One region of the Streptomyces sp. NPDC047000 genome, then DNA from elsewhere that is predicted to be linked to it. Evidence: riboswitches for the same ligand, from Rfam matches in the RefSeq annotation. Region 1 holds a riboswitch; each other region holds the start of a gene.

The links. Region 1 has a riboswitch for cyclic di-AMP ahead of ABZ862_RS34395 (NlpC/P60 family protein). Riboswitches for the same ligand answer to the same signal wherever they lie in the genome.
Positions count from the first base shown of each region.
Region 2: linked by a shared signal. The riboswitch ahead of ABZ862_RS22425 (M23 family metallopeptidase) and the one ahead of ABZ862_RS34395 (NlpC/P60 family protein) in region 1 are both predicted to bind cyclic di-AMP.
Region 3: linked by a shared signal. The riboswitch ahead of ABZ862_RS15540 (C40 family peptidase) and the one ahead of ABZ862_RS34395 (NlpC/P60 family protein) in region 1 are both predicted to bind cyclic di-AMP.

Region 1 is NZ_JBEYWE010000035.1:64,610-66,803, forward strand. It holds gene ABZ862_RS34395 (NlpC/P60 family protein) at 1-1,284, opposite strand, end outside; cyclic di-AMP (ydaO/yuaA leader) riboswitch at 1,341-1,515, opposite strand; gene ABZ862_RS34400 (hypothetical protein) at 1,834-2,194, shown strand, end outside.
Region 2 is NZ_JBEYWE010000014.1:88,012-90,205, forward strand. It holds gene ABZ862_RS22425 (M23 family metallopeptidase) at 79-840, opposite strand; cyclic di-AMP (ydaO/yuaA leader) riboswitch at 853-1,015, opposite strand; gene ABZ862_RS22430 (pitrilysin family protein) at 1,242-2,194, opposite strand, start outside.
Region 3 is NZ_JBEYWE010000008.1:105,350-107,543, forward strand. It holds gene ABZ862_RS15535 (ATP-binding protein) at 1-46, shown strand, start outside; gene ABZ862_RS15540 (C40 family peptidase) at 291-764, opposite strand; cyclic di-AMP (ydaO/yuaA leader) riboswitch at 768-981, opposite strand; partial or broken gene ABZ862_RS15545 (hypothetical protein) at 1,330-1,615, opposite strand; gene ABZ862_RS15550 (TetR/AcrR family transcriptional regulator) at 2,012-2,194, shown strand, end outside.

The DNA.
Region 1 (2,194 bases):
GGGGCCGGCCGCTCCCGAGAGGCAGGGGCGCCCGATCTGGCCACGGGCGAAACCGAGCGCCGCCGCGGCCTTGCCGGGGGTGGCGGAATCCGGCGACGGGGCGACGGGAGGCCGGGGGGCGGGAGGTTCGGGGGCGGCCGGGGCGGCTGACGCCGCCGGGACGACCGGGACGGGGCCGGTGGCCGGGCCCGGGGCGGTCACGCCGGCCGGGGCGGTGTACACGGCGGTGCCGTAGCCGTCGGGCTGCTGAGGCGGCCACTGGCCCTCGGGGCCGCGGGGAGGAGCGGCCGGGGCGGTCGGCCGGACGGCCCGGTCCACAGATGCCGGGGGCGTCTGCGCGGGTTCCGGCGGTGCGAGCCGGGCGACGTGACGGGCCAGCAGCTGGCGGGCCGCGGTGAGTTTGAGCCGGTTGCGGTCCTTGGCGGGACCCATCGAGGAGCGGTTCGGCTTGGCGGGGGAGGGGGAGCGCGGGGGTGACGCGGGGACCGCCGCCGGCCAGGGTGCGGCCGATGCCACGGGCGCGGGTCCGGGGACGGCCGCGGGCGGCGCGGTGAACAGCTGCTCCGTGAACAACGGATCCGTGAGCGGCTGGGAAGGGAACGGCTGATCGGTGAACGGCTGGGCGGTGAACGGCTGGGCGGTGAACGGCCGGGCGGGGGCCGGCTGGGCCGCCGTCGGCAGGGCCGCGGCCGCTTCGACGGGGGCCGGCTGGGCCGGGATGCCCGGGACCGTGACCGTCCCCGGCGCCAACGGGAGGGGCAGGGGCGGGAGTTGCGCCGGTGGCGCGGCAGGTTCGATCGCCGGGGGCCGGAGTTCGGCCGGGGCCGCCGTCAGTTCGGGCATCACAGCGGTGCGTTCGGCCGGGGGAAGGGCCGGCAGGGCGGTGGCGGGGCCCGCGGTCAGCTCCAGGGCGGGACGCGCGGCGGCCTCCAGCTCGCGGACGGTGTCACTGAAGTCCTGGCGGCCCGGCAGGGCGGCGGGCGAGCGGTCGGGCAGCCGGTCCGGGGGCAGCGCCGCGGCCACGGTGGGGCCCAGTGAGCCCCGCGCCATGTCGAACCACTGCCGGGCGACGGCGTCGAGGGCGGGGTCGGAGCCGCCGCGTCCCCTGCCGGACGCCGGGCGGACCGCCGGTGCTCCCGGGGACGAGGTGCCCAGCGTCATGGCGCGGGTCGCGTTGAAGGTCCTGCTGTCGGTCTCGGCCCGGTTGTAGAGGCTGTCGATCCGCCGCTTCACCTCGGCGCGGCTGGGACCGTCGCCTCCCGTGAACGGATCGGAGTCACGCATACCGGGGAGGCCGGAGCCTCCGCGACGCTGATTGCGTTCCGGCGCCATGGGGGACGTACTCCTTCCGTACTCCGCCTACCGGGTTAGCTGACGGGTTCGGGCGGCGGAACTCGGAAGGCATGCCCTACGGCCCTCGCCCCGAAGGGCGGTCGGGCCGATTCACCCCGGGATTCGGTGGGTCCCCGGCTCCGGACGCCTCACTGGCCGTACCGGACTCGGCGGAGGCCGTGCGACCCGGCGGGGTTCGCCGGAGGAATCGTACGGCCCAGGCGCCAACTTAACGAACATGTGTGTCTCCCGTGAAGGTTGAAGCGGGGAATGTCCGATACGTAATCGTGATGTCGCCCCGGCGCACCACCGGCGTGCTCGCCCATTTGTTCTGGTGAGCGGTCCTTGTCGTCCGTACACTGGCAACACATAGACATGTGGTGAGAGTTGACCGGGGGAGCCGCCATGTCCGGAGATGCGTACGGTCCGTACGGCCCATCGAGCGGTGGATACGGCCCTCCGCCGGGTCCACAGCATTCACAGAACGCGCAGAATCCACCGATGCCGCCGGTGCCGCCGTTCCCGCCGCCGATGCCGCCCGGACCCCCGGCTCCGCCGCCCGCGCCGCCCGCGCCGGCCGACGGCTCGCGCGCCGCCGCGGTGGCCCTGCTCAACCTCAGCGGACTGGGCCTCGGTTATGTGCTCGTACGGCACTGGCTCGGAGCGGCGGCCTGCTGGGCGGCCACGGTGGTCCTGCTGTTCGTGGCACTGCCCGCCGATGCCGACGGAGTCCCGGGCGCCGCGCTCACCGGCTACGCCGTCGTCCTCGCGGCGGCCGCGGCCCACGGTGCGGCCGTCGGGCTGCGCACCCGGCTGACCTGGCCCGGCCGTGCCCCGCTGGCCGCTGTGCTCGGGCTGCTGC
Region 2 (2,194 bases), on a different contig from region 1:
CGCGCCGGGCGCGGGACGGCGGCTGCCGGCTGCCGGTGCCGGATGTTCACATCGTGCCGGCGGGGCGGGCGACGGGTGTCAGATGCTCACACCGTGCTGACGCAGGTACGCGACGGGGTCGATGTCGGAGCCGTACTCCGCGGTCGTACGGGCCTCGAAGTGGAGGTGCGGTCCCGTGACGTTGCCGGTCGCGCCGGACAGGCCGATCTGCTGGCCCGTGACGACCTGCTGGCCCACGGACACCGCGATGGACGACAGGTGGCCGTACTGCGTGAAGGTGCCGTCGTTCATCCTGATGACGATCTGATTGCCGTACGAACCTCCCCAGCCGGTCTCGACGACGGTGCCGTAGCCCACCGCGTGGACGCTCGTGCCGCTGGCGGCGTGGAAGTCGATGCCGGTGTGCGCGCCGGAGGACCACAGGGCGCTGCTGGCCTGGTAGCCGGTGGAGACGTACGAGTGGGAGATCGGCGCGACGAAGGTGTTGAGGCGCTTGCGCTCCGCGTCGCGGGCGGCGCGCTCCTTGGCCTCACGGGCCTTCTCCGCCAGCTCGGCCGCGCGCTTGCGGGCGGCCTGCTCGGCCTCCTTGCGCGCGGCTGCCGCCTGCTGGGCGGTGGCCTGGGCGTCGATCGTGTCGGCGACCGTGTCACCGAGGGCGACGACGGGGATGAGCCCGCTCGTCTCGAGCGCGTTCTGCGCGGGGTCGCCGGCCGCGAGTGCGGGGGCCGCGAGGGTGCCCACCACGCCGCTGGTGGCGAGGGCCGCGACACCCGCGGCCTGGGTGGTGGAACGCTTCATCCGGCTGGGCCGGCGGTGCTTCCCGGGGGCGCACGACGCCATGAAGGGGCTGGTCCTTTCCTTCCCTCTCGCCTACCGGGTTAGCTGACGGGTTCGGAGCAGGAAGGTCTCCTACGGACCCCCTCGCTGTACGCGCGGGCGTCCGATTCACCCCGGGGGACTGTGGGTCCCCGGCTCCCCCGGCTCGCGCCGTACGGGGACTCGGCGATGGCTGTCCGCTGCCGCGGATGCGGCGTGCTGCGTGACGGACAGGCCGGGACGACGCTAGACGGGGCGGCTTTCGGTCCTCAAACGGATCACATCTTTTGTAGCGCACGCCACAGGGCATACAGGTTGCCTCTCCCGTAAATCGGGCATACGCCCACCCCTGCTGACGGCCGGTGGGCGGACAGGAGCCCTGACGGCCGGGCCGTCCGGCCGTCAGGGCTCACCCGCGCGCGGTGCTACTCCGCCGTGACGACCGTGACGTCGCCGATACCGAGGGCCTCGACGGGCTCCCTGATCTGTGCCGCGTCGCCGACGAGGACCGTCACCAGACGGTCCACCGGGAAGGCGCTCACGACCGCCGCGGTGGCCTCCACGGTGCCGGTCGCGGCGAGCTGCCGGTAGAGCGTCGCCTGGAAGTCGTCGGACAGGTACTGCTCGACCTGGTCGGCCAGCGTGCTCGCCACGGCGGCGGCGGTCTCGTACTTCAGCGGCGCCACGCCGACGAGGTTCTGCACGGCGACGTCCCGTTCGGCGTCGGTCAGCCCCTCCGCGGCGAGCGTGCGCAGCACCGTCCACAGGTCCTGCAGTGCGGGACCGGTGTTCGGCGTGTCGACGGAACCGCTGATGGCGAGCATCGCGGCGCCGGTGCCGTCCGGCGCGGACCGCAGGACCTGCCCGAACGCCCGCACACCGTAGGTGTAGCCCTTCTCCTCGCGCAGCACACGGTCCAGGCGCGAGGTCAGGGTGCCGCCGAGGCAGTACGTGCCGAGCACCTGGGCCGCCCACGTCCGGTCGTGCCGGTCGGGACCGGTGCGGCCGATGAGCAGCTGCGTCTGGACGGCACCGGGCCGGTCCACGATGACGACGCGGCCGGTGTCGTCGGACGTCACCGCGGGCACCGGACGGGGCCGGGCCGGGGCACCGCTCCAGCCGCCCAGGGTGTCCGCGAGCAGCTCGTCCAGGTCGACGCCGGTGAGGTCGCCGACGATCACGGCGGTGGCCGTCGCGGGGCGCACGTACCGCTCGTAGAACCGGCGTACGGCCGCGGCGTCGATCTTCTCGACGGTCTCCTCGGTGCCCTGGCGCGGGCGCGACATGCGGGCGGTCTCCGGGAAGAGCTGCCGGGACAGCTCCTTGGCGGCCCGGCGCGCCGGGTTGGCCAGCTCGTGGGGGATCTCGTCGAGACGGT
Region 3 (2,194 bases), on a different contig from region 1:
GGTCCCGGGGGGTCCGTTGCCGGGGGCGGGGCGGCAGGAGCCGTAGGAGGCCCGGGGAGACGCGCCGGGCCCCGGGCGGGAGCCCTGACGCGTCGGAAGCGGGCGGGCGGGCCTCCAAGGGCCCCAGGGCCTCCTGGCGCCCGCCGGGCCGCGCGAAGCGGCCAGGAAGGCCCGAGGAAGGCCGGGAAGGCCCCGGGAGGCCCGGAAGGGCCCGGGGAGGCGGGGAAAGCCGCTGCCGGGCTTCCGGGCCGGTGACGGCGGGTCAGGACGCCGTCACCGCCCCGGACCGGTCAGCTCACCCGGCCGTACCAGACGCTCTTCGTCCAGATCTTCTGCAGCTTCACGACGTCCCCGGTCTTCGGGGCGTGCCAGATCTTCCCCTTTCCGGCGTAGATGCCCACGTGGTACACGCTGGAGCCGTAATGGAAGAACACCAGGTCTCCGGCCTTGCGGCTCTTGGCGGAGATGTGGTGCGTCTTGTTGTACTGCGCGGCGGCCGTACGCGGCAGCTTCTTGCCCGCCTTCTTGAACGAGTACAGCGTCAGCCCGGAGCAGTCGAACCTCCGGGGCCCCGTGGCGCCCCACTGGTACGGGGAGCCCTTCTTGGAGGCCGCGATCTGGAGTGCCTTGGTCGCGGGCGTCGCGGCCGCGGCGTCCGGGGCGACCCCGGGGACCACGACCGAACCGCCCACGGCGGCGATGGCGAAGGCCGAGGCCGTACCGGCCCTGGCCATGAGCGACGGGACACGATTGAGCGCAGTCATGCGCAACCCTTCGTCAGCCGCCTGTGAAGGATGACCTGTCGGATTCGGGCTGGCGAAGTTGCCCGGCCGCGTTGCCGCGGCTTCACCCCGAGGGCTGCGCGGACCGGTCATGGCGTGACCGTCCCGGCGACCCGGACTGCTTGGGTCCTCCACTCCTGCCGATCCACTCCTGTCGACCGGTCATCCGGGCGGCGGCAGGACTCGGCGTCCGCCCGGACCGCCCCGCCGCTGTGGCGGGGGCTTGTCGTCAGACAGGGATCTTCACCTACCGAAGTCGGAAAATCCCAACGGAACCGGGGATTTGTGTTGTTACTCACCACTCACCCGTTCGGGTGGACAGTGGGGTGTTCGAGTGGACGTCGACGGCCCTGACCAGTCCCGGACCTGCGTCGGAATGCCTCATTCCGCCCTGGGGCCAGGCGCGTTGCGCAACCGGAACGGGCCAGGAAAAGGAGGTGAACCTCCACCGAACAGCGGTAACCCGTCCGGTCCGTTTCCGTCCCCGACCGGACACCGTCGGGTGAGGTGGCCGGGCCGGCCGTCCGCCCGTCCCGTCGGCGGTACGTCAACTCGCGGAGCCGGGTGGCATCGTGACGGCGTGCCGCGCGGCGCTCGCCGGCCGGCACCCGCAGCGCCCGCGCCGGGGCCGGCGCGGGCGGCTCCGTCCCGCCCCGGCGGTGCGTCGGCTCCGGTGCGTCCCGCGGCTCGGCCGCCCGCGCCGCCGGGGCCCGGGCGGCGCGCGGTCCCCGGCAGGTGTCACCGGGGTGCGCCGGACGGATCCGGCCCGGCGGATCGAACACCTCCGGGTGACGGCCGATCAGCTCACCCCCGGCGCGTGCCGGAGCGGGCAGCGGCGGCGGCCCGGGGCCGGCACCGGAACCTCACCTCGCCCCGGGAACGGCGGGCGGGCCCGGGACGGGTGCACCCGGGGTGTCCGGAGCGCCGGCCGTGGTGCGTGCCGTACCGCGGCCGGGGACGATCCGGTTCACCAAGCCCTACCCCACGGCGGCCCGTGCGTCCAGGACCCTGTCGCGTCCGATGTCCCCGCTCACCGGTTCCCGGCCGGTGAGCCGTACGAGCGGGCCGCGGCCGGCGTGCCGTATACGGTCCCGTCCTCCGGGGAGTTGCGGGTGGCGGCGCGGCAAGCCGGTGACGCAGGAGGAGGCGGACGGGTCCGGGCCCGGAGGGGGGCTTGCGTGCGGCGTGGCCGCTTGGCCGGAAGGAATGTTCGTTCTACGTTGCGGATCATGGCCCGCGTGTCCCAGGCGCACCTCGACGCCCGCCGCCGTCAGATCCTGGACGGCGCCGCTCTCTGCTTCGCCCGAGGCGGCTTCCACGCCACGTCCGTGCAGGACGTGCTCAAGGAGATCGGCCTCTCCGCCGGGGCCGTCTACCGCTACTTCGACGGCAAGGACGAACTGATCGAAGCG